DNA from 3 places in the Streptomyces hypolithicus genome. Region 2 is predicted to be linked to each of the others. Evidence: riboswitches for the same ligand, from Rfam matches in the RefSeq annotation. Region 2 holds a riboswitch; each other region holds the start of a gene.
What was found. Region 2 has a riboswitch for cobalamin ahead of ACU6WZ_RS18585 (CbtB domain-containing protein). Riboswitches for the same ligand answer to the same signal wherever they lie in the genome.
Positions count from the first base shown of each region.

Region 1: it holds a riboswitch for cobalamin, as region 2 does, so the genes downstream of both, ACU6WZ_RS23625 (cobalamin biosynthesis protein) here and ACU6WZ_RS18585 (CbtB domain-containing protein) in region 2, are expected to answer to the same signal.
Region 3: it holds a riboswitch for cobalamin, as region 2 does, so the genes downstream of both, ACU6WZ_RS07940 (ribonucleoside-diphosphate reductase subunit alpha) here and ACU6WZ_RS18585 (CbtB domain-containing protein) in region 2, are expected to answer to the same signal.

Region 1 is NZ_CM128811.1:5,023,581-5,033,296, reverse strand. Features, by position in the region: gene ACU6WZ_RS23650 (hypothetical protein) at 1-1,287, opposite strand, end outside; gene ACU6WZ_RS23645 (alpha/beta hydrolase) at 1,458-2,585, opposite strand; gene ACU6WZ_RS23640 (class II aldolase/adducin family protein) at 2,631-3,305, opposite strand; gene ACU6WZ_RS23635 (inorganic phosphate transporter) at 3,681-4,946, shown strand; gene ACU6WZ_RS23630 (hypothetical protein) at 4,959-5,183, shown strand; cobalamin riboswitch at 5,506-5,673, shown strand; gene ACU6WZ_RS23625 (cobalamin biosynthesis protein) at 5,784-6,818, shown strand; gene ACU6WZ_RS23620 (cobyric acid synthase) at 6,827-8,428, shown strand; gene cobN (cobaltochelatase subunit CobN) at 8,425-9,716, shown strand, end outside.
Region 2 is NZ_CM128811.1:3,929,231-3,938,946, forward strand. Features, by position in the region: gene ACU6WZ_RS18580 (CbtA family protein) at 111-920, opposite strand; gene ACU6WZ_RS18585 (CbtB domain-containing protein) at 937-1,155, opposite strand; cobalamin riboswitch at 1,190-1,362, opposite strand; gene ACU6WZ_RS18590 (glycoside hydrolase family 6 protein) at 1,518-2,549, shown strand; tRNA gene ACU6WZ_RS18595 (tRNA-Lys) at 2,684-2,757, opposite strand; partial or broken gene ACU6WZ_RS18600 (peptidoglycan-binding protein) at 2,972-4,268, shown strand; gene ACU6WZ_RS18605 (SPFH domain-containing protein) at 4,292-6,091, shown strand; gene ACU6WZ_RS18610 (lytic polysaccharide monooxygenase auxiliary activity family 9 protein) at 6,316-6,909, shown strand; tRNA gene ACU6WZ_RS18615 (tRNA-Lys) at 6,968-7,041, opposite strand; gene ACU6WZ_RS18620 (IclR family transcriptional regulator) at 7,124-7,882, opposite strand; gene ehuA (ectoine/hydroxyectoine ABC transporter ATP-binding protein EhuA) at 8,093-8,875, opposite strand; gene ehuD (ectoine/hydroxyectoine ABC transporter permease subunit EhuD) at 8,865-9,515, opposite strand; gene ehuC (ectoine/hydroxyectoine ABC transporter permease subunit EhuC) at 9,512-9,716, opposite strand, start outside.
Region 3 is NZ_CM128811.1:1,724,560-1,734,275, forward strand. Features, by position in the region: gene ACU6WZ_RS07900 (carbohydrate ABC transporter permease) at 1-523, opposite strand, end outside; gene ACU6WZ_RS07905 (carbohydrate ABC transporter permease) at 529-1,551, opposite strand; gene ACU6WZ_RS07910 (extracellular solute-binding protein) at 1,680-2,966, opposite strand; gene ACU6WZ_RS07915 (GntR family transcriptional regulator) at 3,251-4,018, shown strand; gene ACU6WZ_RS07920 (carbon starvation CstA family protein) at 4,401-6,623, shown strand; gene ACU6WZ_RS07925 (YbdD/YjiX family protein) at 6,620-6,823, shown strand; partial or broken gene ACU6WZ_RS07930 (Uma2 family endonuclease) at 6,878-7,243, opposite strand; gene ACU6WZ_RS07935 (hypothetical protein) at 7,384-7,821, opposite strand; cobalamin riboswitch at 7,935-8,058, shown strand; gene ACU6WZ_RS07940 (ribonucleoside-diphosphate reductase subunit alpha) at 8,201-9,716, shown strand, end outside.

The DNA.
Region 1 (9,716 bases), 1.1 Mb from region 2:
CGCGTCCAGGTGGCGTGCCAGCAGCTGTGTCTCGCCGTGGTCGGCGACGGCCGCCGCCGTGTCCACCCAGAGCCAGGTGGATTCCTCCCGGGTGAGGACCTCGTGCGCGTCTTCGGGGTCCGCGCCCTCGTACTCCGCCAGCCACAGCAGGGCATAGGGGCGAAGGGAAGGGTCGTCCGCCGCTGCCCGTACGCCGGACTCCGCCGGGCCGCCGACCACGCGCAGCGCGTCGAAGGCGAGCCCGCGCAGCAGGGCGTCCTCGCCGCGGGAGGCATCGAGGAGCTCGGTGACGGCGCCGGCGACGGTCCGGGCGGCGAGCCAGGCTCGGTACTCGGCGCGGGCGGGGCCCGGGGTGAGGCGGGCGCAGCCCCGCAGCATGTCCTCGGCGGACTGCTCGATGTTCCCCGCCGGGCTCTGCGCGGCGACGCAGATCTGTTCGAGCTTGACCCACACCGCCCAGTTGCCCAGGGCGGTGAGGTTGGCGACGCCGGGGCCGAGAGTCAGAGCCCCGACGGCGGCCTGGCCTTCCAGGGCCCAGTCGAGGAGGCGGGAGAGCGGGACAGGGGGCTCGGGTGAGGCCTGGGCGGCGAGAGGGGCCGGGAGCGGCGCGGGGAGGGACTGGGGGCCGTACGGCACCTCGCAGTGCTCCTCGCGCAGCTCGGCGACGCGCTGTTCGAGCAGGTCGAGCAGGACCGGGACCTGGACGGGCCCGGCCGACAGCTGGAGAAGGGAGAGCACCTGCGGGACGGCTTCCACCACCTCGGCGACGCAGGCGGGGGTGACGCCGTCCGGGGCCGGATGGGCGATCGACCAGGCGTCGAAGAGCGCGACCCAGCCGCGCAGCACCGCCGCGTCGTCGCGGTCCCAGGCGCGCAGCCGCCAGCCGGGGCGGGTGCGGTCGCCGTGGAGTTCGATGAGGCCGGCGAGCCGGGCCCGGTCCCAGCCCGCGCGGACCTGGGCCGCCGTCAGGTCCAGGTCGGCCGCGGCCTGTTCGACGGCGGACGCCGAGAGGGCGCCGTCCCGGCCGCGCTCGGCGTGGGGCGACTTTCCGCCGCGCGGCGACGGCGAGGCCCAGCGTGCGACCCGTACGGCGTCGGCCAGCACGGTCCGGGCCTGACGGGCCAGTTCTGCGGGAGGCGGAGTGCCTTCGGGGGGCCTCGGCGCCGGGCGGGTGCGGCGGCTCGTCACGGCCTGGGGCCCGCCCCTGGAGACCAGGGGAACGGCGGCGGCGAGGGGTCGCTGGTGGACAAGTCGGAGCCTGGAGTCGCGCGGGGTACGGGACGTCACGGGGAGCAGTGTCGCCGCTGACGCCCCGAAAGCCCAAACGGAATCCCTCTCGCCACTCGCCGGGAGCGGGACGGCGCGGGCCCGGCAGCAGAGGGCGGCTGTGGACGGGAAGCACCAAGCGACTACAGAAAGTGACCCGGAAAAGCGCGGGCGCGGGGCGTTCGGAGTGGCTACATCAGCGGGGTCAGGAAGCGGCGCAGCGTTTCCTGGTAGGTGACCGGGTCGGCGTTCCACATGGCCCCGTGGGGGGCGCCGGTGACGGTGTGCAGGGTGACCAGTTCGGGGCGGAGCCGGGCCAGTTCCCGCGCGGGGTGCCATGGGGCGATGGCGTCGTCCGGGCCGTGGAAGATCAGTGTGGGGATCCGCAGCGCCTGGGGGTCGGCCGCTTCGCGCAGCCGGTCGCCGCGCAGGCCCGTGCGGCCCTGTACGGCCCGGACGGCGAGCGGGAGCAGCGCGCCGGGAACGCGGCGGGCGCCGGCCAGGGCGCGCACGGTGGCTTCCCAGTCGAGGACCGGTGAGTCGAGGACGAGGCCGCTGATGCGGTCGCGGAGCGGGGAGTCGGCCGCTGCGTGCAAGGCCATGGCCCCGCCGGTGGACCAGCCGTGCAGGATGACGCGTTCCGCGCCGTGGCGGACGGCATGGCGAATCGCGGCGTCGAGGTCGCGCCACTCGGAGTCGCCGAGGTGGCCGAGACCGCCCGGTGCCTTGGGGGCGCCGGTGTCACCCCGGTAGGCGATGTTCAGGACGGGGAGGTGGTGCGCCTGGAAGAAGCGCAGCAGGTTCATGGGGTGTTCGCGGGTGGTCCCGAGGCCGTGAGCGGTGATCACCCAGGTGTCGCGGTCTCCTGGTACGAACCAGGCGGGGAGTACGCCGAGTTCGCCGGGCACCTCGACGTCGGTGTGCGGGACCCCGAGAGCGCTGCGCGGATCGCCGACGTACAGCTGTGGGGTGATCCGTACACGGGAGCCGGTTTCGAGCGTGCCGAAGCTGACGCGTTCCAGGCGGCGCACGACGGTGTCGGCGGTGTGCGGCGCGTCCTCGACGACGGGGCCGACGACCGCGTGGACGTGCGGACCTTCGATGCCGTACGTGCCGGGGCGCAGGGACGGCAGCCCACGGGTCAGGGTGACCTGCCCTGCGGTGGCGGCGTGCACGGTCAGGCGGGGGTCGGTGGGCAGCGGTCTGCCGGGCGACGACTTGAGGGCGGAGTCGCCGGCGTAGCGCCCGATCGCGACCGCGGCCGCGCCGACGCCGATGAGTATGGTGACGGCCGCTGCCGTCGCTTTAGCCGGGCGCACCGCTCCAGTGTCCGCACACCCGGGCCGATCGGCCAGTGGGCGGGGTCAGGCGGGTTGGCCGTAGCCGGCCAGTTTGGCCGACACCTCGCGCAGCTGGGCGGCGGAGAGCAGAGTGGGTTCGCGTCCCGGTACGGAGCTCGCGGTGAGCCAGAGCCGGCACATCCACTCCAACTGGGCGGTGCGGTCGTAGGCCTGGTCGAGGGTGGCGCCGTAGGCCATGGTGCCGTGGTTCTGGAGCAGGCAGGCGGAGCGGTCGCGCAGGGCGAGCAGCATGTTCTCGGCCAGTTCCGGTGAGCCGTACGTCGCGTACGGGGCGGTCCGGACGGGGCCGCCGAGTGCGGCGGCCATGTAGTGCACGAGGGGCAGTTCGTCGACGAGGGTGGAGACGGCCGTGGCGTGCACGGCATGGGTGTGGACGACGGCCCCGGCGTCCGTGCTGCGATAGAGCGCGAGATGCATCGGGAGCTCGCTGGTCGGGGCGAGGTCGCCGAGGACGCGGTTGCCTTCGAGGTCGACGGCCACGGCGTCCTCGGGGCGCAGCCGTTCGTACGGCACTCCGCTCGGGGTGACCAGGACGAGCCGGCCGACCCGTACAGAGACATTGCCCGAAGTGCCGACGACCATGCCTTCGCCGACCGTCCTGCGGGCGGTGGCCACCAGGTCGTGCCATGCCCGCTCGATCGCCTGCGCCTGCGTCGCGTCCTGTCGCTGCTCAGCCATGCGCAGATCCTGCCAGCAGCGGCGGAGGCGAGAGGAGGCGGGCCGGCCCCACCCAGTCACGCAGCGTGAGTGCTGGCCTCGACAGAGGGCGCCGCGCCGGGCGGGGCAGGCCGTGCGGGAAACGGCTGCCGCTCGGCCCATCCGGAATGCCCCTGCGAGCGCCGGGCGCAGTGACAAGGATCTCCCCCGGCGGCCCTGTGGACGCCCGCTGAGTCGGGTGAGGTGCCGCCCGGCCTGCAATCGCTGCGCTCCGGCCTCAACCGGAATGCCCGTGCCGCGCTTTGAGTCACCGCACCGCCTGCGTCAGTTCATCTTCCGTTCACTCAGGTTGCCTACGTTCCACGTGCCACTGACGTCCATAGATTGCCTGGGTAAATGGAACACATCACCCTGCTGCTCGCGATCGTGATCGTGACAGCTCTAGTGTTCGATTTCACGAACGGTTTCCACGACACCGCCAACGCGATGGCGACCACCATCTCGACCGGCGCTCTGAGGCCCAAGACCGCGGTGGCCATGTCTGCCGTGCTCAACCTCGTCGGCGCGTTCCTGTCCGTGGAGGTCGCCAAGACGATCTCCAGCGGCCTCGTCACCGAGGACGGCATCACACCCCAGGTCATCTTCGCGGCGCTCGTCGGCGCGATCCTCTGGAACCTCATGACCTGGCTGATCGGTCTGCCGTCCAGTTCCTCCCACGCCCTCATGGGCGGTCTGATCGGCGCCACCATCGCCTCAGTCGGCGTCAGCGGCGTCAACGGCGGGGTCGTCGTCACCAAGGTGCTTCTCCCCGCGATCGCCGCACCGCTGGTCGCCGGAATCGCCGCCTACCTCGCCTCCCGGCTGACTTACCGGATCGGCCGCAACGCCGACCCGAAGGCCACGGCCAAGGGCTACCGCGCAGGCCAGATCACCTCGGCCGGCCTGGTCTCCCTCGCTCACGGCACCAACGACGCGCAGAAGACGATGGGCATCATTACGCTGGCGCTCATCGCGGGCGGTGTGCTCGCCCCCGGCTCCAACCCTCCGATGTGGGTCATCTTCTCCGCCGGCCTCGCGATCGCCCTCGGTACGTACCTCGGCGGCTGGCGCATCATCCGCACCATGGGCAAGGGCCTCACCGACCTCCAGCCGCAGCAGGGCTTCGCCGCCCAGACCAGCGCGGCCAGCGTCATCCTCGCGTCGTCCAACCTCGGCTTCTCGCTGTCGACCACACACTCCTGCTCCGGCGCCGTGATGGGCGCGGGACTCGGGCGCAAGGGCGGCGTGGTCCGCTGGTCCACCGCCACCAGGATGTTCGTCGCCTGGGGTCTGACGCTGCCGGCCGCCGGTCTGGTCGCCGCCGCTTCGGAGTTCGTCACCAAGCAGGGCGACTGGGGCGTCGCCGTCATCGCGGTCTTCCTGGTCTCCGCCTGCACCGCGATCTGGTTCATCTCCCGCCGCCAGGTGGTCGACCACACCAACGTCAATGATGTCGGGGATGTCGACAGCGACGACGGGCGCGCGGGAGTCGTGACCACCGCCATGGCCGCGGTCAGCGTGCCGCCCACCGCCGGTGCCGTCGCCGCCGCTGAGGAGTTCAAGACCCCCATCCCGGCCCCGGCCGGCGCCTCCCCCGAGCCGGCCAGCCCGGCCAAGGTGTAAGGACAGAACCAGATGAAGATCGACTGGGCAGCTCTCGGCTCTGTGTTCGGCGTGAGCCTTGTGGCCACTGTGGCTCTGGTGGGCCTGTTCACCCTGGGCATCGTGGCCCTCGCCAAGCAGGAGGGCGCCGCCGCTCAGAGCGGCGGCTCCGCCGTGATGGCGCGCACCGGCGCGTACGCCTGCTTCGCGCTGTGCGCGTCGGCCGTGGCGTACGGGATCTACCTGATCGTCGCCTGACGCACCTCCCGCCCCTGACGTACCTCCCGCTCCTGACGTACCTCCCGCTCCACGGGCACCGCCCCGCCACCGGCCCCCACTACGGGCCACCGGCGGGGCGGTGTCCTGCGCGCGTCCGTGCGCGCGTCCGTGCGCGCGTCCGTGCGCGCGTCCGTGCGCGCGTCCGTGCGCGCGTCCGTGCGCGCGTCCGTGCGCGCGTCCGTGCGCGCGTCCGTGCGCGCGTCCGTGCGCGTCTCCGTGCGCCTGTCTGTTTGCGTGTCCGTGTGCGTGTCTGTGTGCGTGTCTGTGTGCCCCAGCACACTCTCCCCTCGCAGGTCAGCGGCAAGTTGACGCCGCTGACGGGGCATGGTGGACTGCCCCAGCCGAAATACGGCGGCACGAGAGGAAGCCCGGTGCGAATCCGGTGCGGTCCCGCCACTGTGACCGGGGAGACGAGAAATCGTCGGCTCCCCCGGAAGTCAGGAACTCTCACCGCCGGTCACGTCGAACCAGGGCGCGGACCCTGAGTGAGGACATACCGCCATGCCCGGCTGCCGTTCAGTCATTCCTGTGATTCCCGTGTGTACGCGCGCACTTCGAGGCGCGTCGGCCTGCTGAGCCATGCGTGCCGATCGCATCTTCGCGTACGGCGCCACCGCCGGCCTGATCGGCGACCTGCTGCTCGGTGATCCCCGCCGTGGGCATCCGGTCGCCGCGTTCGGGCGGGCCGCGGGCGCCGTCGAGTCCCTGCTGTGGCGTGACCACCGCGGGTGGGGCGCGGTGCACACCCTGGTGTGCGCCGGCGCTGCCGCCGGCGCCGCCGTGCTCGCCTCCCGCGCCGTACGCCGCTCCCCCGCCGCCGCCCTCGCGCTGACCGCCGCCGCCACCTGGGCCGTCGTCGGGGGTACGTCGCTGAGCCGCGAAGCCCGGGCCGTCGGCGGGGCGCTGGCGGCCGGGGACACCGAGGTGGCCCGCGAACGCCTGCCCCACCTGTGTGGGCGCGACCCGCAGGCCCTGGACGCGCAGCAGATCGCCCGGGCCGTCGTCGAGTCCGTCGCCGAGAACACCTCCGACGCCGTCGTCGGCGCCCTGGTATGGGGCGCTGTGGGCGGTGTGCCCGGCCTGGTGGCCTTCCGCGCCGTGAACACCCTCGACGCCATGGTCGGCCACAAATCGCCCAGATACACCCGCTACGGCTGGGCTTCGGCCCGCCTCGACGACGTGGCCGGCTGGCCCGGGGCCCGGCTGACCGCCGCGCTCGCCGTGATCGCGGGCGGCGACCCGCGCGGCGCGCTCCGCGCGTGGCGCGCCGACGCGTACCGGCACCCGAGCCCCAACGCGGGCCCGGTGGAAGCCGCCTTCGCAGGGGCGCTCGGCGTGCGGCTCGGCGGGACGCTCGCGTACGCCGGCCGCGTTGAGCACCGGCCGGTACTCAACGCCGCCGGGCGGCCCGTCGGCGTGGCGGACATCGAGCGGGCCGTACGGCTCTCGCGCCGCGTCGGGGCGCTGGCCCTGGCGGCGGCCGTCGCGGGCCGGCCGGCCGTCGGCGCGCTGCGGCGGGCGGCACGTACCGGGGCACGCATACGTACCGGCGCTGGCACACGTACCGGCATACGCACACGTACCGGCGTACGCAACGGAAAGGGACGCGCATGAACGGTTCGTTGGGGGGTGGCCTGCTCGTCGCGGGAACCACGTCCGATGCGGGCAAGAGCGTGGTGACCGCCGGGATCTGCCGGTGGCTGGCGCGCCGGGGAGTGAAGGTCGCGCCGTTCAAGGCGCAGAACATGTCGCTCAACTCGTTCGTCACGCGCGAGGGCGCGGAGATCGGCCGGGCACAGGCCATGCAGGCGCAGGCGGCACGCGTCGAGCCGACCGCGCTGATGAATCCCGTGCTCCTCAAGCCCGGCAGTGACCGCAGCAGTCAAGTGGTGCTGCTGGGCAAGCCGGTGGGCGAGATGAGCGCCCGCGGGTTCTTCGGGGGGGCCGGGGGGTCCGGAGGGTCTGGGGGGTCGTACTCCGGGAAAACGCTGTACGGGGGGCGACAGGAAGCGCTTCTCGGGACCGTCACGGACTGTCTGCGGGAGTTGCGGGGCACGTATGACGCCGTGATCTGCGAGGGGGCGGGCAGTCCCGCCGAGATCAATCTGCGGCGCACCGACATCGTGAACATGGGCATCGCGCGAGCGGCCCGGTTCCCGGTGGTCGTCGTCGGCGACATCGACCGGGGCGGTGTCTTCGCGTCCTTCTTCGGTACGACGGCCTTGCTGAGCGCCGAGGACCAGCAACTGGTCGCGGGCTACCTGGTCAACAAGTTCCGCGGCGACGTCTCGCTGCTCGAACCGGGGCTCGACATGTTGGAGAGCCTCACCGGGCGGCGTACGTACGGTGTGCTGCCCTTCGCGCACGGCCTCGGCATCGACGAGGAGGACGGCCTGAGAGTGTCGCTTCGGGGCACCGTACGGGAGTCGGTCGTCGCGCCGCCTCACGGCGCGGACGTGCTGCGCGTAGCCGTGTGCGCCGTACCGCTCATGTCGAACTTCACCGACGTCGACGCGCTGGCTGCCGAACCGGGCGTCGTGGTGCGGTTCGTGGACCGGGCAGAGGAGCTGGTGGACGCCGACCTGGCCATCGTGCCGGGCACCCGCGGCACGGTGAAGGCCCTCCAGTGGCTGCGCGAGCGCGGCCTCGCCGACGCGCTGGCCCGGCGCGCCGCCGAGGGCCGGCCCGTGCTAGGCATCTGCGGCGGCTACCAGCTGCTGGGCGAACGTATCGAGGACGACGTCGAGTCGAGAGCCGGGACGGTCGACGGCCTGGGCCTGCTGCCGGTACGGGTGCGGTTCGCGGTCGAGAAGACACTCGCGCGGGTCTCCGGCACCGCCCTGGGCGAGGCCGCCGAGGGGTACGAGATCCATCACGGGGTCGCCGAAGTGCTGGGCGGCTCAGGGTTCATCTTTGACAGCACCCGTGACGGCGAACCACACAGCCTGGACGGCTGCCGCGTCGGTTCCGTCTGGGGCACCCACTGGCACGGCTCGCTGGAGAGCGACGGCTTCCGGCGCGCGTTCCTGCGCGAGGTCGCCGCCGCCGCGGGCCGCCGCTTCGTACCGGCGCCCGACACGTCGTTCGGGGCGCTGCGCGAGGAGCAGCTCGACCGCCTCGGCGACCTGATCGAAGAACACGCTGACACGGACGCGCTGTTGCGGCTCATCGAGTCCGGCGCGCCCTCCGGCCTTCCCTTCATCGCACCTGGAGCGCCCGCATGAGCATCGAGAACCCCCAGAACATTGTGCTGTTGCTGTCGACCGCCGACACCGATCTGCTGGCGGCCCGTGCCTCCGGGGCCGGTTACCGGATCGGCAATCCGACCCGTATCGACGCGTCCGAGGATCTGCCCGCGCTCCTGGCGGGCGCTTCGGTCGCCGTCGTACGGCTGCTCGGCGGCAAGCGCGCCTGGGAAGACGGCCTCGCGGTCCTCAAGGCCTCCGGGATTCCCACGGTCCTGCTGGGTGGCGAGACTATGCCGGACGCGGAGCTGATGGCCGAGTCGTCGGCGCCGGCGGGTGTCGTCGCCGAGTCGCTGCGCTACCTCGTCGAGGGCGGCCCGGGAAACCTGGTGGAGCTGTCCAGGTTCCTGTCCGACACCGTGCTGCTGACCGGTGTGGGCTTCGCGGAGCCGCAGAAGATGCCCGAGTGGGGGGTGCACGGCAGTCGGGCCTACACGGAGGGACGCCCCACTGTCGGTGTGCTCTTCTACCGGGCGCACGAACTGTCCGGAAACACCTCCTTCGTCGACGTGCTGTGCGATCAGATCGAGGCGCAGGGCGCCAACGCCCTTCCGTTGTACTGCGGTTCACTGCGCAGTGCCGACCCCGCGCTGTACGAGGAGCTGGGCCGGGCCGACGCCCTGATCGCGACCGTACTGGCCGCGGGCGGTACCCGGGCGAGCGACGCCTCGGCGGGCGGCGACGACGAGGCGTGGGACATCGGCGCGCTCGGCGATCTCGACGTACCCGTGCTGCAGGGCCTGTGCCTCACGTCGTCGCGCGCCACCTGGGAGGCGTCGGACGCGGCGCTGTCCCCGATGGACGCGGCGATGCAGGTCGCCATCCCCGAGTTCGACGGCCGGCTGATCACCGTCCCGTTCTCCTTCAAGGAGATGGGAGAGGGCGACGTGCCGGTGTACGTCGCCGATCCCGAGCGGGCGGCCCGCGTCGCCGGTATCGCGGTGCGGCACGCCAGGCTCGCCCACAAGCCGAACGCGAGCAAGCGCCTCGCGCTCGTCTTCACCGCGTACCCGACGAAGCACGCGCGGGTCGGCAACGCCGTGGGCCTCGACACTCCCGCGTCCGCGATCCGCGTGCTCGACGCCCTGCGCGACGCCGGTTACGGCGTCGAAGGCCACCCGGACAACGGCGACGAGCTGATCCACCGGCTCATCAACGCGGGTGGCCACGACGTGGAATGGCTCACCGAGGAGCAGCTCGCCGCAGCGCCCGCGAGGGTGCCGCTCGCCGACTACCAGGAATGGTTCGACCAGCTGGAGCCCGCGCT
Region 2 (9,716 bases):
GCGGCGTTGCCGAAACACCCGAATAGCTCCGCTATCAGGGCGCTCCGGTGCCTTGCGATGCACCGCACCAGACGCCGCGACCTGCCCGACCCTGATCCACCGGACAGGCCCTAGCCCGCCGCAGGCGCCCCCACCGCACCCGCACCCGCACCCGCACCCGCACCGGCACTCGCACCCGCACCGGCCCGCGCCCGCCGCGCCGCCCGCAGGCCAAGCCCGCCGAACACCACCCCGAACACCGCCCAGAGCAACGCCTGGGAAGCGACCGACAGCATCCGGAAGTCCCACAGCAGCGTCGCCGCCACCGGCACCTCGTCCGGATTCCCCGGCAGCGCGAACAGCACCACGAGCGTCGCCACCACGGCACCGCCCACCGCGATCTGGCGCAGCGGCAGCGATCGGTCGGCAAGGCGTACGTACACCTGCCGGGCCAGCATCATCCCCAGCACGCCGATGACGACGGAGGCCAGCCACAGCGCCTGCCGGTTCTCGACCGTCCCGGCGTCGCCGACGCCCGGCGGGTTGGCCGGGTAGCGCAGCCCCGGCAGTAGTGAGACCGCCAGGAAGGCGGCCGCGGCGAAGCCCATGGCGCGCTGCCACGGCCGTTCGCCGAGCCCGGAGCGCCGGTGCACCAGCGCGTACGCGAGGGCGAAGAGGATACCGAGGGCGAGACCGGCGATCACCGCCGTCACCACCAGACCGGCGTGCTGGGTGGAGCGGGAGAACAGTTCCTCGTGATGTGCGACGGCCGCCCCGGCCGCCTCATGCGCGTGCGCCTCGGCGGAACGCGCCTCTTCGAGGCGGATCGCGCGGTCCATCAGGGGCTCGGCGAGGAGCAGCGAGAAGAGCCCGGCGGCAAGGCCGGCCACCCCGCCCGCCGCGAGGCCGCGTCCGAGCAGGGGGAGTACGGAAACAGACATGGACGTACGGCCCCGATCAGTGGCAGGGGGCACCGAAGAGGTGCCGGCCGTCGTGCGAGAACTCGTGCAGGTAGTCGCCGGTCGCGGCGACGACCGTGCCGTTGTCCATGAAGACCGCGTAGAGAGCGATCAGTGCCACGATCGCGGCCGCAGCCATGATCAACCAGTCGCGGGTGCTGGTCGCGGCGGACGCGACCGACGCGGTGTCGGTGTGCTGCGCGGTGTGCAGGGACATACCGGTGGGCCTCCTTCTGGGGTTTCCACGCCCCATGGCAGGAGGACGACGGGTCAGTTCCTGACTTCCGTACGGGCGCCCCGTCGTGCGGGGCCTTCCCATGGTCACAGTGGCGGGACCGTCCCGGAATCGCACCGGGTTCCTGCTCACCGTCGCCTCGATGTGTGGAGTTGTCATGCCGAGAGTCCCAGCCTGGCCGAACACTGTCAACAGGCCCCCAGGGCCTGTCCGGCGGACCCGAAGCCCACGCCCCCTGTAAGGGGGACCGGTGTGCCAGGATGGTTTGGACCAGTTGTGTCCGGGGAGGGGCGCGGCTGCGGCCGGGGGCCTCATCACACATGGGTGTTGCCAAGGGGGATTGCATGTACGGCAGTTGCAGCGGCCGTGAGCGAAGTCGGATCCGGATGTCCGTGGTGGGGGCTGTCGGGGCCGCGCTGCTGGTGGCGGGCTGTTCGGGTTCCGGCGGTGGTGGCGGCGGCGAGACCGAGCAGCCGCAGATGAGGCAGCAGCCGAAGGGCAGCGACCCGTACTGGGTCAATCCGGAAGGCACCGCCGCCAAGCAGGTCGCGGCGTACGCCGATGAGGGCGACGACGAGAAGGCCGCCCTGATCAGGAAGATCGCCGAGCAGCCGACCGGCGAGTGGCTCGCCGCGGAGAACGCCGAGGCGCAGACCAAGGGGTACACGGAGGCGGCCGAGCGGGCCGACCGTGACGCACTGCTCGTCCTCTACAACATTCCGCACCGCGACTGCGGGCAGTTCTCGAAGGGCGGCGCCGCCGACGGCAACGCCTACCGGGCCTGGGTCGAGGGCATCGCCAAGGGCATCGGCGACCGCCCGGCGACCGTGATCCTGGAGCCGGACGCGGTGCTCCACCTCGTCGACGGCTGCGCGCCGGAGGAGTTCCACGCGGAGCGGTACGACCTCCTCAAGGGCGCCATCAAGCGGCTGAAGCAGCTGCCGAAGGCCAAGGTGTACCTGGACGCGGGGAACGCGGGCTGGAAGTCGCCCGATTCGCTCTTCGAGCCGCTCCAGCGGGCGGGCATCGCGGACGCGGACGGCTTCTCGGCGAACGTCTCCAACTTCCAGACCACCGAGGTGAGCAAGGAGTTCGGCAAGACGCTCTCGGTGAAGGTCGGCAACAAGCCCTTCGTCATCGACACCAGCCGCAACGGCAAGGGTGCGTACACCGAGGGCGACCCCAAGGAGAACTGGTGCAATCCGCCGGGCCGCGCGCTCGGTGAGAAGCCGACCACCAAGACCGGCGACGAGCTGGTCGACGCGTACCTGTGGATCAAGCGTCCCGGCGAGTCGGACGGCGACTGCAAGGGCGGCCCGAAGGCCGGCGAGTGGTACCCGGAGTACGCGCTCGAGCTGGCCCGTAACGCGGAGTAGCAGCAGCGCCGTACGGGGAGAGGGGGCCACCTGGGTCGGGTGGCCCCCTCGACGTCGCTGCTGCCCGCTGCGTTGCCGATGTCCGGAAAGTACCGAAGCCCCCTCACTTTCGGTGAGGGGGCTTCGGTGATGCGTGCGCCGCCAGGGACTCGAACCCCGGACCCGCTGATTAAGAGTCAGCTGCTCTAACCAACTGAGCTAGCGGCGCCTGCTGACCCGGTGAACTTTACCCGACAGGCGTGGGTGCTTCGACCGGCCACGCCGCGTACTGTCCGATAAATTACCATTTGGACAGTCAACATGCATGATGTCCGGACAGTTGAAACACTGTCACCTGAGCACAGCACAGCACAGCACAGCACAGCACAGCACAGCACAGACCTCACCTCACCGACCTCATCACAACCACGGGAGGGGAACGCATGACGATGCCGGTGTTCGAGGAGTTCGAGCCCGCGGCCGACTGCGGCTGCGCGGGCTGCGTGAAGGAACGCCGGGCGGCGGTGTCCGGCCTGCCGGTGGTGTGCGGCGGGCACCCCGGGGCGCGCGGAGCCCGCCGTGCGCTGGTGCTGGCCACCGCCGCGGGCGTGGTCCTCGGCGGCGGGGGCGGCCCCGGTCCTGGCGGGCACCGCCCCCGGGCACGCGCCCGCCAGGACCGGGGCCGACCGCGACCCGGAGCCGGCGACACCGCAGGGCGGCGTCGGCCCGCTGCACGGCGGCCCGAGCCCGTCCGCCACGCCGCCCCTGCGCACCACGACCAGGGCCGACATCATCGACCGGGCGAGGCGCTGGGTGGACGCGAAGGTTCCGTACAGCATGGAGAAGTACTGGTCGGACGGGTACCGGCAGGACTGCTCCGGCTTCGTCTCGATGGCCTGGAACCTCGCGGGCAACGAATGGACGGGGAGCCTCGCCGAGTACGGGGTGCGCATCACCAAGGACGAGCTGCAGCCCGGCGACATGCTGCTCTTCCACAATCCGGCCGCCCCCGTGAAGAACTCGCACGTCACGATCTTCGGCGACTGGACGACCCCGGCGCGCACCCACTTCGTCGCCTACGAGCAAGCCCGCCCGCAGACCCGCGCCCAGGCGACGCCGTACGCGTACTGGAGCAACTCGGGGCGCTACATCGCCTACCGCTACAAGGCGATCAGCGCGGGTGGATCGCCCGGTACGCCCGGTGCGACGGTGTACCCGGGAGCGAGGTCCTTCGGGCCAGGGGCGGACAACGCGCACGTCACCCGGCTCGGGCGGATGCTCGTCGGCCGGGGCGCCAAGCGGTACTACCGCGAGGGCCCCGGCCCGCGCTGGGGCGACGCGGACCGCCGCGCCACCCAGGCGTTCCAGCGCGCCCAGGGCTGGCGTGGCCCGGACGCGGACGGGCTGCCGGGATCGCGGACATGGCAGCTGCTCGTCCGCAACCAGGGCAAGGACATCCAGGGCGGCGGCGGCAGCGGAGGCGGTACAGGCAGCCCGGCCGGCACCGCGTTCCCCGGCCGGGAGCACTTCAGACCCGGGCAGTCCAACTCGTACGTACACAAGCTCGGCAAGCAACTGGTGAAGAAGGGCTTCGGCAAGCACTACGCGTCGGGGCCGGGCCCGCGCTGGAGCGAGGCGGACCGGCGCAACGTCGAAGCGTTCCAGCGGGCCCAGGGCTGGCGCGGCACGGCGGCCGACGGCTACCCCGGCCCACGGACCTGGCAGCGGCTCTTCGCTTGACGGAGGCCATGACGGAGGCACCGATGACATCAACCACTTCAACGACCCCGACCCCGGCGGACCCCTCCCCGGAGGCGCCCGCCCCAGAGGCGTCAGCCCCTGAGGCGCCCGCCCCGGCTCTCGCCAAAGCCGACCACCCCAACCCCGGCGAATCCGCCCCCACCGCACCCGAAGCTCCCATCCCACCCGCACCCGAAACCGCCACCCCTCACGACCCGTTCCCCGCTCCCATCGAGCCGGCGTCCCAGGAGCCGACCTCCCAGGAGTCGGCACCTGCCGGGCTCGCATCCGGCGGGCCCGCGGTGACCCGCGAGACGGCTCCCTCCGAGCCGCCGCCCGGCAAGCCCGCGCCCGGCAAGCCCGCACCCGGCGAGTTCGGGCCCGAGGAGTTCGGGCCCGAGGAGTCGGTGTCAGGTGAAACCAGGTCAGGCGAGTCGGAGCCCGGCCGGTTCGGGCCCGGTAGGCCCGTGCCGGTACTCGGAGGGGCCGAGCCCGGCGGGCCGGAGGCGGCGGCCGAGTCGGCCTCTGGGGCGCCACTCGGATCGGCGCTCGGGTCGGCGCTCGGGTCGGCCATGTCGGCCCTCTGGTCGGCGTTTCGCGAGCCGGCGGCGCGCGAGTTCGTCGTCGGGGTGCCCGTGGCCGCCCAGTTGGGCGTACGCCGGAACGGGGCATTCGGGGTGGCGGAGGACGTCGACCGGCGGGCGCCCGTCATCAGGAACGAGTCCACCACCGAGATCCCGGTGCACCTCCTCTTCCGCGACGACACCGGCCCCACCGCCCTGACGCTCCCGCCGGGTGCCGCCGTCCTCGGGCGCACGCCGGGAGCCGGTGATCAGCCTCGTGTCCGCAGGCGGGCCGCCCTGCGGCCGCCCGCCGTGGCGTCCCGCCCCGTGCGGGTACGGTCCGCGCGTCCGGCCGCGCCCGCCGACCCGCGGCTCGCCGAACGGCCCGGCCCGGTGCTGCCCGGCTGGGCGGCCCTCGCCGTCGGAACGGCGGCGCTCGCGGTGGGCGTGGGTCTGGTCTGGTGGACGGGGGCCGTGCCGGCCCCGGCCGCCGACATGCTGGGGCTGCCCCCGCGCCCGTACAACGGCATTCCGCTCTGGATCTGGGCGCTGCTTGCCCTGCTGGTGACGGTGATGGTCTTCGCGTACGGCGGCCTGGCCCGCGGGCGGGTCGGGTACGCGTGGGTGCTCTCGCTGTGCGGCGACTACCGGGGGAGCGTGCGGCGCTGCGGCCTGGTGTGGGTGAGCCCGCTGCTGCTGCGCCGGCGCGTCGACGTACGGCTTCGGCACTGGCGCAGTGAGCCGCTGTCCGCCGTCGACGCCAACGGCGTGGCGCTGCGGGTCGTCGTCCTGGTGGTGTGGCGGATCAGGGACACCGCACGGGCGATGCTCGCCGTCGAGGACCACACGACGTACCTGCGCGAACAGGTCGAGGCCGCGATGGCCCGGGTGCTCTCCCAGCTGCCGGCCGACGCGTTCCACGACGAGACGCCGACGCTGCGCGACGCGGAGGCGGTCGGCGACGCGCTGACCCGGATGCTGGCGGCGGAGGCCGCCCCGGTCGGCATCGATGTGTTCTCGGCCCAGCCGACACGGATCGAGTACGCACCGGAGCTCGCGGCGGCGATGCAGCGCACGCGGGTCGCGGCGCTCGACGCGCAGCACCGGGACAGCGTCCTGACGTCGGTGGTGGACGCGGTGGACGACACGGTGACCCGCCTGACCACGCGCGGGCTCGTGGAGCTGGACGACTGCGAGCGCCAGACACTCGTCAAGGACCTGACGGTGGCCTTCTACACCGGACGCGTGGGGGAGGTGTGAAGGCAGCCCGGCGGCGCGGAGGTGGCGGGCGGAGGTGGCGGGCGAAGGTGGCGTAAAGGGAGCGTAGGAGCTCGTAAGGGTGCGTAGGGAAAACTTCTTTCGTGATTGGTCTGGACCCCTCGACATGGCCAACTCTCGTCCATACATTGGAACTTGGTCTAGACCGCAGATCGCGCGCGCAGCACAGCTCACAGAACTTCCCCCACGTTCTCCTGGAGCCAAGCATGCGAAAGAAGGCAGGAGCAGCTCTGGTCGGCCTCGCAGTCGCCGGTGTGTCCTTCCTCGGCACCGGCAGTGCAACCAGCCACGGCTACACCGACTCCCCGATCAGCCGGCAGAAGCTCTGTGCCAACGGCACGGTGACCGGCTGCGGGAACATCCAGTACGAACCCCAGAGCGTCGAGGGTCCCAAGGGTTTCCCCGCCTCCGGACCGGCCGACGGCAAGATCTGTGCCGGCGGCAACGGAGGATTCGCCCAGCTCGACGACCCGCGGGGAGGCACCGGCTGGCCCGCCACCTCGGTGTCCGCGGGGCAGGGGTACGGCTTCCGGTGGCAGTTCACCGCCCGGTACCGGACGACCGACTTCCGGTACTACATCACCAAGAACGGCTGGGACTCCAGCAAGCCGCTCACCCGCGCGGCCCTGGAATCGCAGCCGTTCATGACCGTTCCGTACGGCGGTCAGCAGCCGCCCGCCACCCTGACCCACCAGGGCGCGATGCCGACCCAGAAGACCGGGCGGCACATCATCCTCGCCGTCTGGAGTGTGGCGGACACCACCAACGCGTTCTACGCCTGCTCGGACGTCAGGTTCTGATTCCGGCGCCTGTGACGCGCGAAAAGACCCTCGCTTCCACGAGGGTCTTTTCGTCAGGTGCGCCGCCAGGGACTCGAACCCCGGACCCGCTGATTAAGAGTCAGCTGCTCTAACCAACTGAGCTAGCGGCGCTTGACTCGTAAATAGTACCTGGTCCGAAGGGGTGCCCCGCACCAGCCCCGGTCCGGCCCCGCACAGGCCCCGGACCCGCCGCTCACAGGGCCAGCGACAGCGCCACCGGCGCCGCCCGCCGGTTCAGGGTGTCCGCCGCCGCGCGCAGCCGGTGGGCGTGCTCGACGGGCAGGGACAGCGCCAGGCAGCCCACCGCCGACCCGGCGGTCAGCGGCACGGCCGCGCACACGGTGCCCACGGCGTACTCCTGGAGGTCGAGCACCGGCACCGTGGCCGGCTGACTGTCCAGCGTGGAGAAGAGGACCCGCTCGTTGGTGATCGTCTTCGAGGTGAGCCGTGCGGTCTTGTGGCGTGAGAGATGGTCGCGGCGCCCGTTCTGGTCGAGCTGGGTCAGCAGGCACTTGCCGATCGCGCTCGCGTGACCCGCGGACCTGAAGTCCACCCACTCGTTGACCGCCGGTGTCAGCGGACCGTCGGCGACCCGCGTGATCCGGATCTCGCCGTCGATGTACCGGCTGATGTAGACCGCCGCCCCGACCGAGTCGCGCAGCTGGTGGAGCGTCTGCCGGAGCTTCGCCTGGAGCGCCTCGCGCCGGGTCGCCCCGGAACCGAGCAGGATGAGCGAGTCGCCGACGTTGTACGACCCGTCCGTGACCTGCTCGACGTAACCCTCGCGGCGCAGCATGAACAGCAGCGAGGTCAGATGGGCGGGCGGAAGACCTGTCTCGCGGGCTATCTGTACGTCGGTCACCCCGCTCGCGTGCTTGGAGACCGTCTCCAGCACACGCAGGGCGTACTGCACCGAGTGGAACGGCGCCGTCGGCTCCGGCTTCAGTGCCACGGTTTCCCCCTACCAGGTTGTGACCGCTTGCATCTGTTCCACGATAGCCGCCAAGAGCCGCTTGCGGGAAAGGTGTTGACGAGATTGACGGCGCGCCCCAGTCCTGTGCGCTGGGGCGCGCGACTGTGGCATATGCCGCAGTCATGATCCTGGCGGATCAGCGTCTCTCCGAGCCGTCATGAACCCTCTCTGAACCGTCTCAGCGTCGTCTCAGAGCACCGCGCCGAGGAACTCGCGAGTACGGTCGTGAACCGGATCGCTGAAGATCTTTTCTGGCGACCCGGACTCGATGACCCGGCCCTCGTCGAACATCAGGACATCGTCCGAGATGTCCCGGGCGAAGTTCATCTCGTGGGTCACGCAGAGCATGGTGATGTCGGTCGTACGGGCGATGTCGCGCAGTACGTCGAGGACCCCGGCCACCAGCTCCGGGTCCAGCGCCGACGTCACCTCGTCCAGCAGCAGCACCTGCGGCCGCATCGCCAGGGCCCGCGCGATGGCCACCCGCTGCTGCTGCCCGCCGGAGAGCTGGTTCGGCTTGGCGTCCTGCTTGTCGCCGAGACCGACCAGGTCCAGCAGGCCCTTGGCGCGCTCGGCGGCCTCGTCTTTCGACATGCCCAGCACCCGGACCGGGGCCTCGGTGACATTGCGCAGGACGCTCATGTTGGGGAAGAGGTTGAACTGCTGGAACACCATGCCGATGTTCTTGCGGACCTCGCGGACCTCCTTCTCGTCCGCCGGGAACAGCCGGCCGCCGTTGACATGGATCGTGCCCTCGTCGGGCTTCACCAGCGTCATCAGCAGCCGCAGGATCGTCGTCTTCCCGGACCCCGAAGGACCGATCAGGGTCACGTGCTTGCCCGGCTGCACCGAAAAGCAGAGGTTGTCGAGGACCGTGTTGTCGCCGAACCGCTTGGTGACGTTGTCGAAGCGGATCAGCTCACCGGACTGGGACTCACCGGACTGGGACTGGGACGGGGTGTCAGCGGACAAGACGACGCTCCAGGGTTCGCATGAGAAGAGAGGCCGGGTAGGCGATGAGGATGAAGGCGACACCGACGACGGTCAGCGGCTCGGCGTACTGGAACGTCTGCGCGCTCGCCAGCCGGGCTTGCTGGAGCATCTCCAGTACGCCGATGGCGATGAGCAGCGGAGTGTCCTTCAGCATCGAGATCACGTAGTTGCCCAGCGCGGGCACGATCCGCCGGATCGCCTGCGGCAGGATCACCGCGAACCAGGTACGGGAGACGGGCAGGCTGAGCGCCGTGGCGGCTTCCCACTGCCCGATTGGTACGGCGTCGATGCCGGCCCGGTAGACCTGCGCGGTGTACGTCGAGTAGTGCAGCCCGATCGCGAGGGTGCCCGTGGTCAGCGCCGAGTACTGCACGCCGAACTCCGGCAGCACGAAGAAGAAGAAGAACAGCTGCACCAGCAGCGGGGTGTTGCGGATGAACTCGGTGACGATGTTCACCGGCCAGCGGACCCAGCGCGGCCCGCGGTAGCCGATCGCCCACACGAGCCCGAGCGTGAACGACATCAGTGAGCCGAGCACCAGGACCTGGAGCGTGACGAGCACGCCGTCCCAGAACGCCGGCATGAAGTCCGCGACGGCGGACCAGTCCCAGTTGTTCATCGCGTCCCTCCGACGGTGATCCCGATACCGGCCTTGGACTTGCGCTCCAGCGCCCGCATGCCCCGGGTGAGGACGAAGGCGAGCACGAAGTAGATCAGCAGGGTCACCGTGTAGATCTCGACGCTCTCCTGGGTGGCCAGGCGCACCAGGTAAGCGGAGAACGACGTGTCCGCCACGCCGAGCAGCGACACCAGGGCGGTG
Region 3 (9,716 bases), 2.2 Mb from region 2:
GTTCCACCGGGACGGCGGCGATGAAGCCGCGCAGGGTCCAGATGGTGAAGGGCAGGACCATGACGAAGTAGATCGCGGTGAGCAGCGGGATGCTGTTGAGCATGGCGCCGTCGCGGGCGATCAGATACATCACGATGACCATGACTTCCCAGGGAGCCATCTGCGCCATCATCACGGCCAGCACCAGGCCCTTGCGACCCCGGAACCTCATGCGGGCGATCGCGAAGCTGGCGGCCAGGGCCACGACGAGGGCGAGCAGCACCGCGCCGATGGTGACCGTGAAGCTGTTGACGACATACGTCCAGAACAGGTCGACGCCCGTCGCTTTGGTGTAGTTGTCCAGGGTCGGCGTGAAGAGGAAGACGGGGTCCTTGGAGAGGATTTCGCTCTGCGGCTTCAGCGAGGACGAGAACATCCAGTAGACGGGGAAGAGGAAGACGGCCGCCAGCGCGAGCGCCAGGACGTTCTTGCCGATGACGGCCGGCCGCAGCGGCCGCTTGGTGTGGCTCGAACCAAAGGACATGTTGCTCACTGCTCCTCCTCCTGCTTCAGGATCAGACGGAAGTAGAAGGACATGATGGCGACGAGCATCACGATGGTCAGTACCGAGATCGCCGCGGCGACGCCGTAGTGGAACTGGCCCTGGCCCTCGATGTAGGCGAAGACCGGGAGGGTCTCGGAACTGCGGTCGGGGCCGCCGGCGTTCATCGCGTACACCTGCGTGAAGGCCTTGAAGACCCAGATGATCTCGAGGAACGTGGTGATCAGGAAGAACGGCTTCAAGCTGGGGAAGACGACGGCCCAGAAGGTCTGCCAGCCGCTCGCGCCGTCCATCCGCGCTGCCTCATAGAGTTCGTTGCCGATGGTCGTCAGGCCCGCGTACATGTTGAGCGCGACGAACGGGATCGATCCCCAGACGACCAGAACGGTGACGATGGTGAGGGTCGCCATGCCGGTCTCGAACCAGTTGTGCTGCTCGTAACCGGAGAAGCCGATGACTCGCATGATCCAGTTGGCGATGCCGAACTGCTCGTCGAAGAGCCACTGAAAGACCGTGACGGCGGCAACGATCGGCATGGCCCAGGCGGTGACGAGGGCGACCGACAGCACCAGGCGCATCTTCTTGCCGAGGCGATTGAGCAGGATGCCGATCAGCGAGCCGATGCCCATGATCAGCACCACGTTGGCTGTGGTGAACAGAAGGCTTCGCAGGACGACGGTCCAGAACTCGGAGTCCGTCAGCAGGCCGGTGTAGTTGTCGAAGCCTGCCCACACGGTTTCCCGGGTGATCAGTTCCCTGCGGCCGAGCTCCTGGAAGGAGAGGACCAGGTTGCGGACGAGCGGGTAGAGCAACAGCACCGCGCCGCAGATGACGGCCGGTGCCACCAGCAGGTACGGGATCAGCCCGGCGGGCAGTGATCGCCTGCCACGAGGAGGCTGCGGGGCTTTCCTGGATCCGGAGGCGGGCGGCGGAGTCTGGGACTTCCCGGCCGCGTCTTGGGGGGCGTCCTCCAGTACGGAGGCCGCCACTCCCTGGGAGTGCACGGTCATGGGCTTCTTCCTCGCGGTTCGGGCACCCGCACCGGGCGGGCCTGCGGCCCACCCGGGACCGCCGTAACGGCATGACCTGGCGGCGCGGCCGGCGACGGGATGGCCGCCGGCCGCACGACCGGGTGCGACTACTGCTGGTTGACGCGCTCGGTGATGACCTTGTCGGCCGCTTCGCCGGCCTTCTTCGGGTCCTCACCCTTCAGGACCTTCGTCATGTAGTCCTTGATCGGGTTCGGCTCGGTCTCGACGTTCGCCCAGCCCGGCGTGACCGGGGTGACCTTGCCGACGGAGGCGGACTGCGCCATGGCCTCGGCGAAGGAACCGGCTTCGGGCTTGAACTGCGCGGCGTCGTTGTTCGGAAGCAGCGCGCCGGCCGTGGCCTCGGCGTACTTCGTCATCTGGTCCTTGCCTGCGGCGAGCGCCAGCCACTCCTTGGCGAGGTCCTTGTTCTGGGAGCGCTCGGTGACGGCGAGGTTGGAGCCACCGAGGAAGACGCTGCCCGGCTTGTCGGCAGTCTTGCCCGGGATCGGGAAGTAGCCGAAGTCGGCCTTGTCCCCTGCCTTCTCGATGGCGGCGATCGCACCGCCGGCCTCCCAGCCGAGGCCGATCCAGGACGCGACGCCGCCCTTGGGAACGATGTCGGTGGACTGCTGCGGCGTCGCCTCGTCCTTGTCCTTGGGGGCAGTGGAGAACGACTGCAGCTTCTTGTAGAAGTTCATCGCCGACGCGGCCTGCGGGGTCGACAGAGTGCCCTTCCACTTGTCGCCGTCCGCCGCCGCCAGGTCGCCGCCCTCGTCCCAGACGAGTCCTGCGTAGACGTACCAGCTCTGCCCCGGGAGGTAGAGCGGCTGGATCTTGCTGTCCGACTTCTTGATCTTCTCAAGCCCGGCGACCCACTCGTCGCGTGTCGTCGGCGGCTTGACACCGGCCTTCTTGAAGATCTTCTTGTCGTAGATGACCGCACGGTTCGCGGCGTACCACGGAGCGGCGTAGAGCTTGCCGTCGAGCTCGGCGGAAGGGATCATCCCCTTGTTCCAGCCGTCGTAGCCCAAGTCGGCCTTGTCATCGGAGAGGTCAGCGAGCCCGCCGGTCACGGCGTAGCCGGCGGTCTGTGTGTTACCGAGTTCCACGACGTCCGGCGGGGTGTCCTCGGAGAGCGCGGTGGTGAGCTTCTCCTGGATGCCGTTCCACTGCTGCTTCTCGACCTTGACCTTGACGCCCGGGTGCTTGGCCTTGAACTCCTTGTTGACGCCGGCCATCCACTCGTCGGGAGCCGAGCCGTCCATCACCCACACCGTGACCGACTTCGCTCCGCCGGAGGCGTTGCTCTTGCCTCCGCCGTCGTCCGAACCGCACGCGGCAATGCTGACCATCATGCCCGCGACGCCTATCGCCGCGATGAGCTTGCGCTTCACGCCATCACTCCTCAGGGATGCCTGCAACCCCCTGCCCACCGCCAAGACTTACGCCGATGTACTGCCCGGGGCCGGGTTCTGGTCTTTAATGGTTTAGACCAGTACCGGGAGCTTGGCCTAGACCTTTAGGGGTGTCAAGGGTGTATAAGAAGGGCTCTCGCGTCCGTTATCGGACCGACACCTGAGTAAGGGCGACGACCCGCGACAAGGCCGTGCCACCATGTGAGCCGCGACAGTCGGAGGAGCCGGTGACGGCAACAGCACAGAAGTCGGGAAGGCGGGCCATGGCCACGGACGGGGGCGGCACGGAAGCCGAGGGCGGAGCGGCGGCGACCCGTACCGCGCGCGTGCCCAAGTACTACCGGCTCAAGCGGCATTTGCTGGAGATGACCGAAACCCTGCCGCCGGGCACCCCCGTACCGCCGGAGCGGACGCTGGCCGCCGAGTTCGACACCTCGCGTACGACTGTGCGCCAGGCCCTCCAGGAGCTCGTCGTCGAGGGTCGGCTGGAGCGCATCCAGGGCAAGGGCACCTTCGTGGCCAAGCCGAAGGTCTCCCAGGCGCTGCAACTCACCTCGTACACCGAGGACATGCGGGCACAGGGCCTGGAGCCCACCTCGCAGCTCCTCGACATCGGTTACGTCACGGCCGACGACACCCTCGCCGGGCTGCTCGACATCACGACCGGCGGACGGGTTCTGCGGATCGAGCGGCTGCGGCTCGCGAGCGGCGAGCCGATGGCGATCGAGACCACGCACCTGTCGGCGAAGCGCTTCCCTGCGCTGCGTCGCTCGCTGGTCAAGTACACCTCCCTCTACACGGCGCTGGCCGAGGTGTACGACGTACGCCTGGCCGAGGCCGAGGAGACCATCGAGACGTCGCTCGCCACCCCGCGCGAGGCGGGGCTGCTGGGCACGGACGTGGGTCTGCCGATGCTGATGCTCTCCCGCCACTCGATCGACAGGAACGGCGAGCCGGTGGAGTGGGTGCGGTCGGTGTACCGCGGCGACCGCTACAAGTTCGTGGCGAACTTGAAGCGGCCGACGGACTGAGGCGGCGGCGAGCCACGGGCGGCCGGGGGTCCGGGGGTTGCCCCCGGGACAGCACAGCGTGGCGAACTTGAAGCGGCCGACGGACTGAGGCGGCGGCGAGCCACGGGCGGCCGGGGGTCCGGGGGTTGCCCCCGGGACAGCACAGCGTGGCGAACTTGAAGCGGCCGACGGACTGAGGCGGCCGACGGACTAGTCGGCGGTCCGAGTCGGCGCGGCGATTTGGGTGCTCGGCTAACTAATCGTCAGCGGGATGGTACGGCCCTGACCTGCGGTGGTCGTGCCGTGTCCGTACCGATATGCGGACAGGGGGTTACGGACGGCGGTCACAGCACCTAGATTTCGCGCACGTTACGAGAAAGATCGCGCGAGGGGACGGATCGTCATGCCGGAATCGCCAGCACCAGCGCAGGAACAGGGACGACGGGGAGCGTTGTCCCCGAAGTCCATCGCAATCTGGGGCTCGGTAGCCCTCGTCAGCGCCATCGGATGGTCCGTACTCGCCCTGTCGCGCGGGGAAGAGATCTCCGCCGCCTGGATGCTGGCGGCAGCCCTCGGTTCGTACGCCATCGCGTACCGCTTCTACTCGCGGTTCATCGCGCACCGCGTCCTGAAGGTCGACAAGAACCGCGCCACACCCGCCGAGCGGCTCGACAACGGTGTCGACTTCCACCCGACCGACCGCCGCGTCCTGTTCGGGCACCACTTCGCCGCCGTCGCGGGCGCCGGACCCCTGGTCGGACCCGTACTCGCGGCGCAGATGGGCTACTTGCCCGGCACCATATGGATCATCGTCGGCGTCATCTTCGCCGGCGCCGTCCAGGACATGGTCACGCTGTTCTTCTCCACGCGCCGCAACGGCCGTTCGCTCGGCCAGATGGCGCGGGACGAGATCGGCCCGTTCGGCGGTGCGGCGGCCCTCGTCGCCGTGTTCGCCATCATGATCATCCTGCTCGCGGTGCTCGCCCTGGTCATCGTGAACGCGCTCGCGCACTCGCCGTGGGGCGTCTTCTCCATCGGCATGACGATCCCGATCGCCCTCTTCATGGGCGTCTACCTGCGCGTACTGCGTCCCGGCAGGGTCAGCGAGGTGTCGGCCATCGGCGTCGCGCTGCTGCTGCTCGCCATCGTCTCAGGCGGCTGGGTCGCGGAGTCGTCGTGGGCCGACACGTTCACGCTGGAGCCGGGCACGCTCGTCATCTGGATGATCGTGTACGGCTTCCTCGCCTCCGTACTGCCCGTGTGGCTGCTGCTGGCGCCGCGTGACTACCTCTCGACCTTCATGAAGGTCGGCACGATCGCACTGCTCGCCGTCGGTGTATTCATCGCCCTGCCGACGATGAAGATGCCCGCGGTCACCGACTTCGCGACCAGCGGCGCCGGACCGGTCTTCGCCGGCTCGATGTTCCCGTTCGTCTTCATTACCATCGCCTGCGGCGCGCTCTCCGGCTTCCACGCCCTGGTCTCCTCGGGAACCACCCCGAAGATGGTCCAGAAGGAGACGCAGATCCGGATGATCGGTTATGGCGCCATGCTGACCGAGTCGTTCGTCGCGATCATGGCGATGATCACCGCCTGCATCATCGACCCCGGCCTGTACTTCGCGATCAACTCGCCCGCCGGTGTGATCGGCGACAACGTCCAGGCCGCGTCGGAGGCCGTCACCAACCTCGGCTTCTCCATCTCCCCCGAGGCACTGACCCAGGCGGCCAAGGACGTCGAGGAGCAGAGCCTGCTGTCGCGCACCGGTGGCGCGCCGACGTTCGCGCTCGGCATGGCGGAGATCTTCTCCGCGGTGATCGGCGGCGCCGGCCTGAAGGCGTTCTGGTACCACTTCGCGATCATGTTCGAGGCGCTGTTCATCCTCACCACGGTGGACGCCGGCACCCGCGTCGGGCGCTTCATGCTTCAGGACATGCTGGGCAACGTCTACAAGCCGTTCCGCCAGGTCAGCTGGAAGCCGGGCGTCTGGTTCGCCAGCGCGGTCGTCGTCGGCGGCTGGGGCTACTTCCTGTGGGTCGGCGTGCACGACCCGCTCGGCGGCATCAACCAGCTCTTCCCGCTGTTCGGCATCGCCAACCAGCTGCTGGCGGCCGTCGCGCTCGCCGTCTGCACCACGCTGCTCGTCAAGTCCGGCCGCCTGAAGTGGGCCTGGGTCACCGCGATCCCGCTCGCCTGGGACGCGGCGGTCACGCTCACCGCGAGCTGGCAGAAGATCTTCTCGGACGACGTGAGGGTCGGCTTCTTCGCCCAGCGCGACAAGTACCAGACGGGCATCGACGCGGGCCAGGTCCTGCCGCCCGCCAAGTCCATGGACGACATGCGGACCGTCGTCACCAACTCCACGGTCGACGGCGTGCTGTGCGCGCTCTTCGCGATCCTGATCGTGGTGGTGCTCGTCGACGCGGCCCGCGTGTGCGTCAAGGCGGTCCGCGACCCGCAGAGCGTGGAGCTCCACGAGTCCGAGTACGTCGAGTCCAAGATCGTCGCACCCGCGTCGATCATCGCCACCAAGGAGGAGAAGGCCGAGCTGGTCGCAGCCGGCGTCGGCTCCGAGGGCGGCGTCCGCAAGGAAGGCGCCCAGGTCGGAGCGGGGAAGCCGGAATGACCGGGCCGGATGTACGCCGGGCGGTCGGCCGGATCCGCTGGTACGTCCGCGAGCTGACCGGCGAGGCGGCGTACGACCGCTACGTGGCGCACGCGAGGTCGCACGACCCCGGTGCTTCGGTGATGACCCGCCGCGACTTCGAACGCAGCCGCACAGACGCCCGAGAGGCAGACCCCCGCGAGGGCTTCCGCTGCTGCTGAGAGCCGCACGCACGGGCCGCCGCGTCCCCTTCGGGGTGCGGCGGCCCGTCGCCGTCAGCGCACCCACTCCTTCAGTGCTTCGGTTTCCAGCGTGATTTCCACCGGGCCCGGCAGCGCCAGGGGCTTCCCGAAGGGGACGGTGCGCGCGTTCTCGTACCGGACGCCGTCGGGCTCGCTGTAGACGGTCGCCTCGCAGGTATCACGGTCGATCAGCAGGTAGACCGGAATGCCGGTCTCGGCGTAGGCACGCGGCTTTGCCATCCGGTCGCGCTGGTCGGTGTCGGTGTCGTAAGACGTGACCTCGACAACCATCAGCACGGAATCTGGATCGGCCCAGTCGCCCTGGCCGACGAAGGCGCCGCTGGGCGCGAGCGAACCGTCAGGCCGGGTGCGGCCCTTCCGGTACGCCTGCACCTTCAACCGTTCCTGGGCGGTGAGCAGGAGTGAGTCCTGTCTCGCCGGCACGCCCCGAACGGTCTTGGGCGCACTGGTCCTCCGCTTTCGCGTCCCGGGTGGCGACGCATATCGTGTATGCGGTCCGTCCCGGGCGGGCGGAATCCCTACGACCTGGCCATGTGGGTGTGACCAGAGGCGACGGGGAGGCCCCGAGCCATCTCTCTGGTGAAACGGGGGCCCCGACTGCTGACGCCACACCCCGCGTCCCAGATCGCACCGAGAACGTCACGCACCCCCCACCGGACACACCCGCAGAACGTCACACCGTCCACCCCATCGTGTTCATGTTCGCTAAAACCATGTGCTCGCCCAGCAGTTGTGAACCCCTGATCGGGATAGAGCCACAGCTCGGGCTGCGACTGCAGACAGATACGCGTCAGCCACTCGATGATCCGCCCGTGGTCCCCGTCCGGCACGACCCTGCTCCTCAGCCTCCCGTCGATGAGCTCCAGCCGCACGCCCTCAGTCGTGCGGGCCAGTATGCGGGTGGCCTCGTCGAACTCTTCGGGGAGCAGGTGGGGCCGGTCGGTGATCGCTGTCATGGGGCGTACCTCCTTTGTGTTCACGACGATAGCGGAGCGCTGTGACAGCGGCAGTCACTCTTCCCGCGCGACACAACATGTGGGGGCTGCATCATCCAACCGCCCCCACATGTATGCTCAACCTCGCTGTCGCCGCAGGGGAATCCGGTGCGAATCCGGAACTGTCCCGCAACGGTGTGATCGGTGCGCTTTTGCGCACCCCGGAGTCCGAGGACCTGCCGACGGCGTATCCGATTCGACCGAATCGGATACCGACACGTCCGGGCCTCGCGGTTGGGCCGATGGATGCGACGCGGTGTGCCGCCCCCCAAGGGGCGAGGTGTGCCCGTACGTCCCCCTCTCCCCCCGCCGGCCCCGAGCCGAGCGAGGAGAGCACCCCGTGACCATCGCGCCAGCCGATCCGGCAACTGCCACGGATTCGACGGAGGCGGCCGAGCCGTCGGGCGGTCCCGGCACCGTACTGCTGCGGACCCTCACCGACCTCACCGCCGACCTCCCCGACACCGACCCCGGCCGAGTCGCCGCGGCCGCCCTGCGCGGCCGCAACGCCGCTTCCGACGCGGCGGAGTTGCGGGGGCTGGCGACCGACGCCGCCGCCGGCCTGATCTCCGAGGACCCGGCGTACTCCCGGCTCGCGGCCCGCCTCCTGGCTCGTACGATCCGCGACGAGGCGGCGACACAGGGCGTGCGTACCTTCTCCGACTCGGTCGCCGTCGGGCACCGCGAGGGCCTGATCGCCGACCACACAGCCGGCTTCGTGGCCGCCCACGCGGCCCGCCTGGACGCGCTGATCGACGCCTCCGGTGACGACCGGTTCGGCTATTTCGGCCTGCGCACGGTCTACAGCCGCTACCTCCTGCGCCACCCCATCACGCGTCAGGTCATCGAGACGCCGCAGCACTTCATGCTCCGCGTCGCCTCGGGCCTGGCCAAGGACGACTCCGCCACGGCCGCCGACGAGGTCGCCGCGCTGTACCGGCTGATGAGCCGCCTCGACTACCTCCCGTCGTCGCCGACGCTCTTCAACTCCGGTACGCGCCACCCCCAGATGTCCTCCTGCTACCTGCTGGACTCGCCGCTCGACGAGCTCGACTCGATCTACGGCCGCTACCACGAGGTCGCCCGCCTCTCCAAGCACGCGGGTGGCATCGGACTCTCGTACTCACGCATCCGCGCCCGGGGCTCGCTGATCCGGGGCACGAACGGCCACTCCAACGGCATCGTGCCGTTCCTGCGCACGCTCGACTCGTCGGTGGCCGCCGTCAACCAGGGCGGCCGGCGCAAGGGCGCGGCCTGCGTCTACCTGGAGACCTGGCACGCGGACATCGAGGAGTTCCTGGAGCTGCGCGACAACACGGGCGAGGAGGCGCGGCGTACGCACAACCTGAACCTCGCGCACTGGATCCCCGACGAGTTCATGCGCCGCGTCGACGCGGACGCCGACTGGTCGCTGTTCTCGCCCTCCGACGTGCCCGAGCTGGTCGACCTGTGGGGCGACGCCTTCGACACGGCGTACCGCAAGGCGGAGGCGGACGGGCTGGCCCGTACGACGATTCCCGCGCGCCAGCTCTACGGTCGGATGATGCGCACCCTGGCGCAGACCGGCAACGGCTGGATGACCTTCAAGGACGCGTCGAACCGTACGGCGAACCAAACGGCGGAGCCGGGCTCCGTGGTTCACTCCTCCAACCTCTGCACCGAGATCCTGGAGGTCACGGACGACGGCGAGACGGCTGTCTGCAACCTCGGTTCCGTCAACCTCGGTGCGTTCGTTCTCGGGAACGGCGAAATCGACTGGGAGCGCCTGGACGAGACCGTCCGTACCGCGGTCACCTTCCTCGACCGGGTCGTCGACATCAACTTCTACCCGACCGAGCAGGCCGGCCGCTCGAACG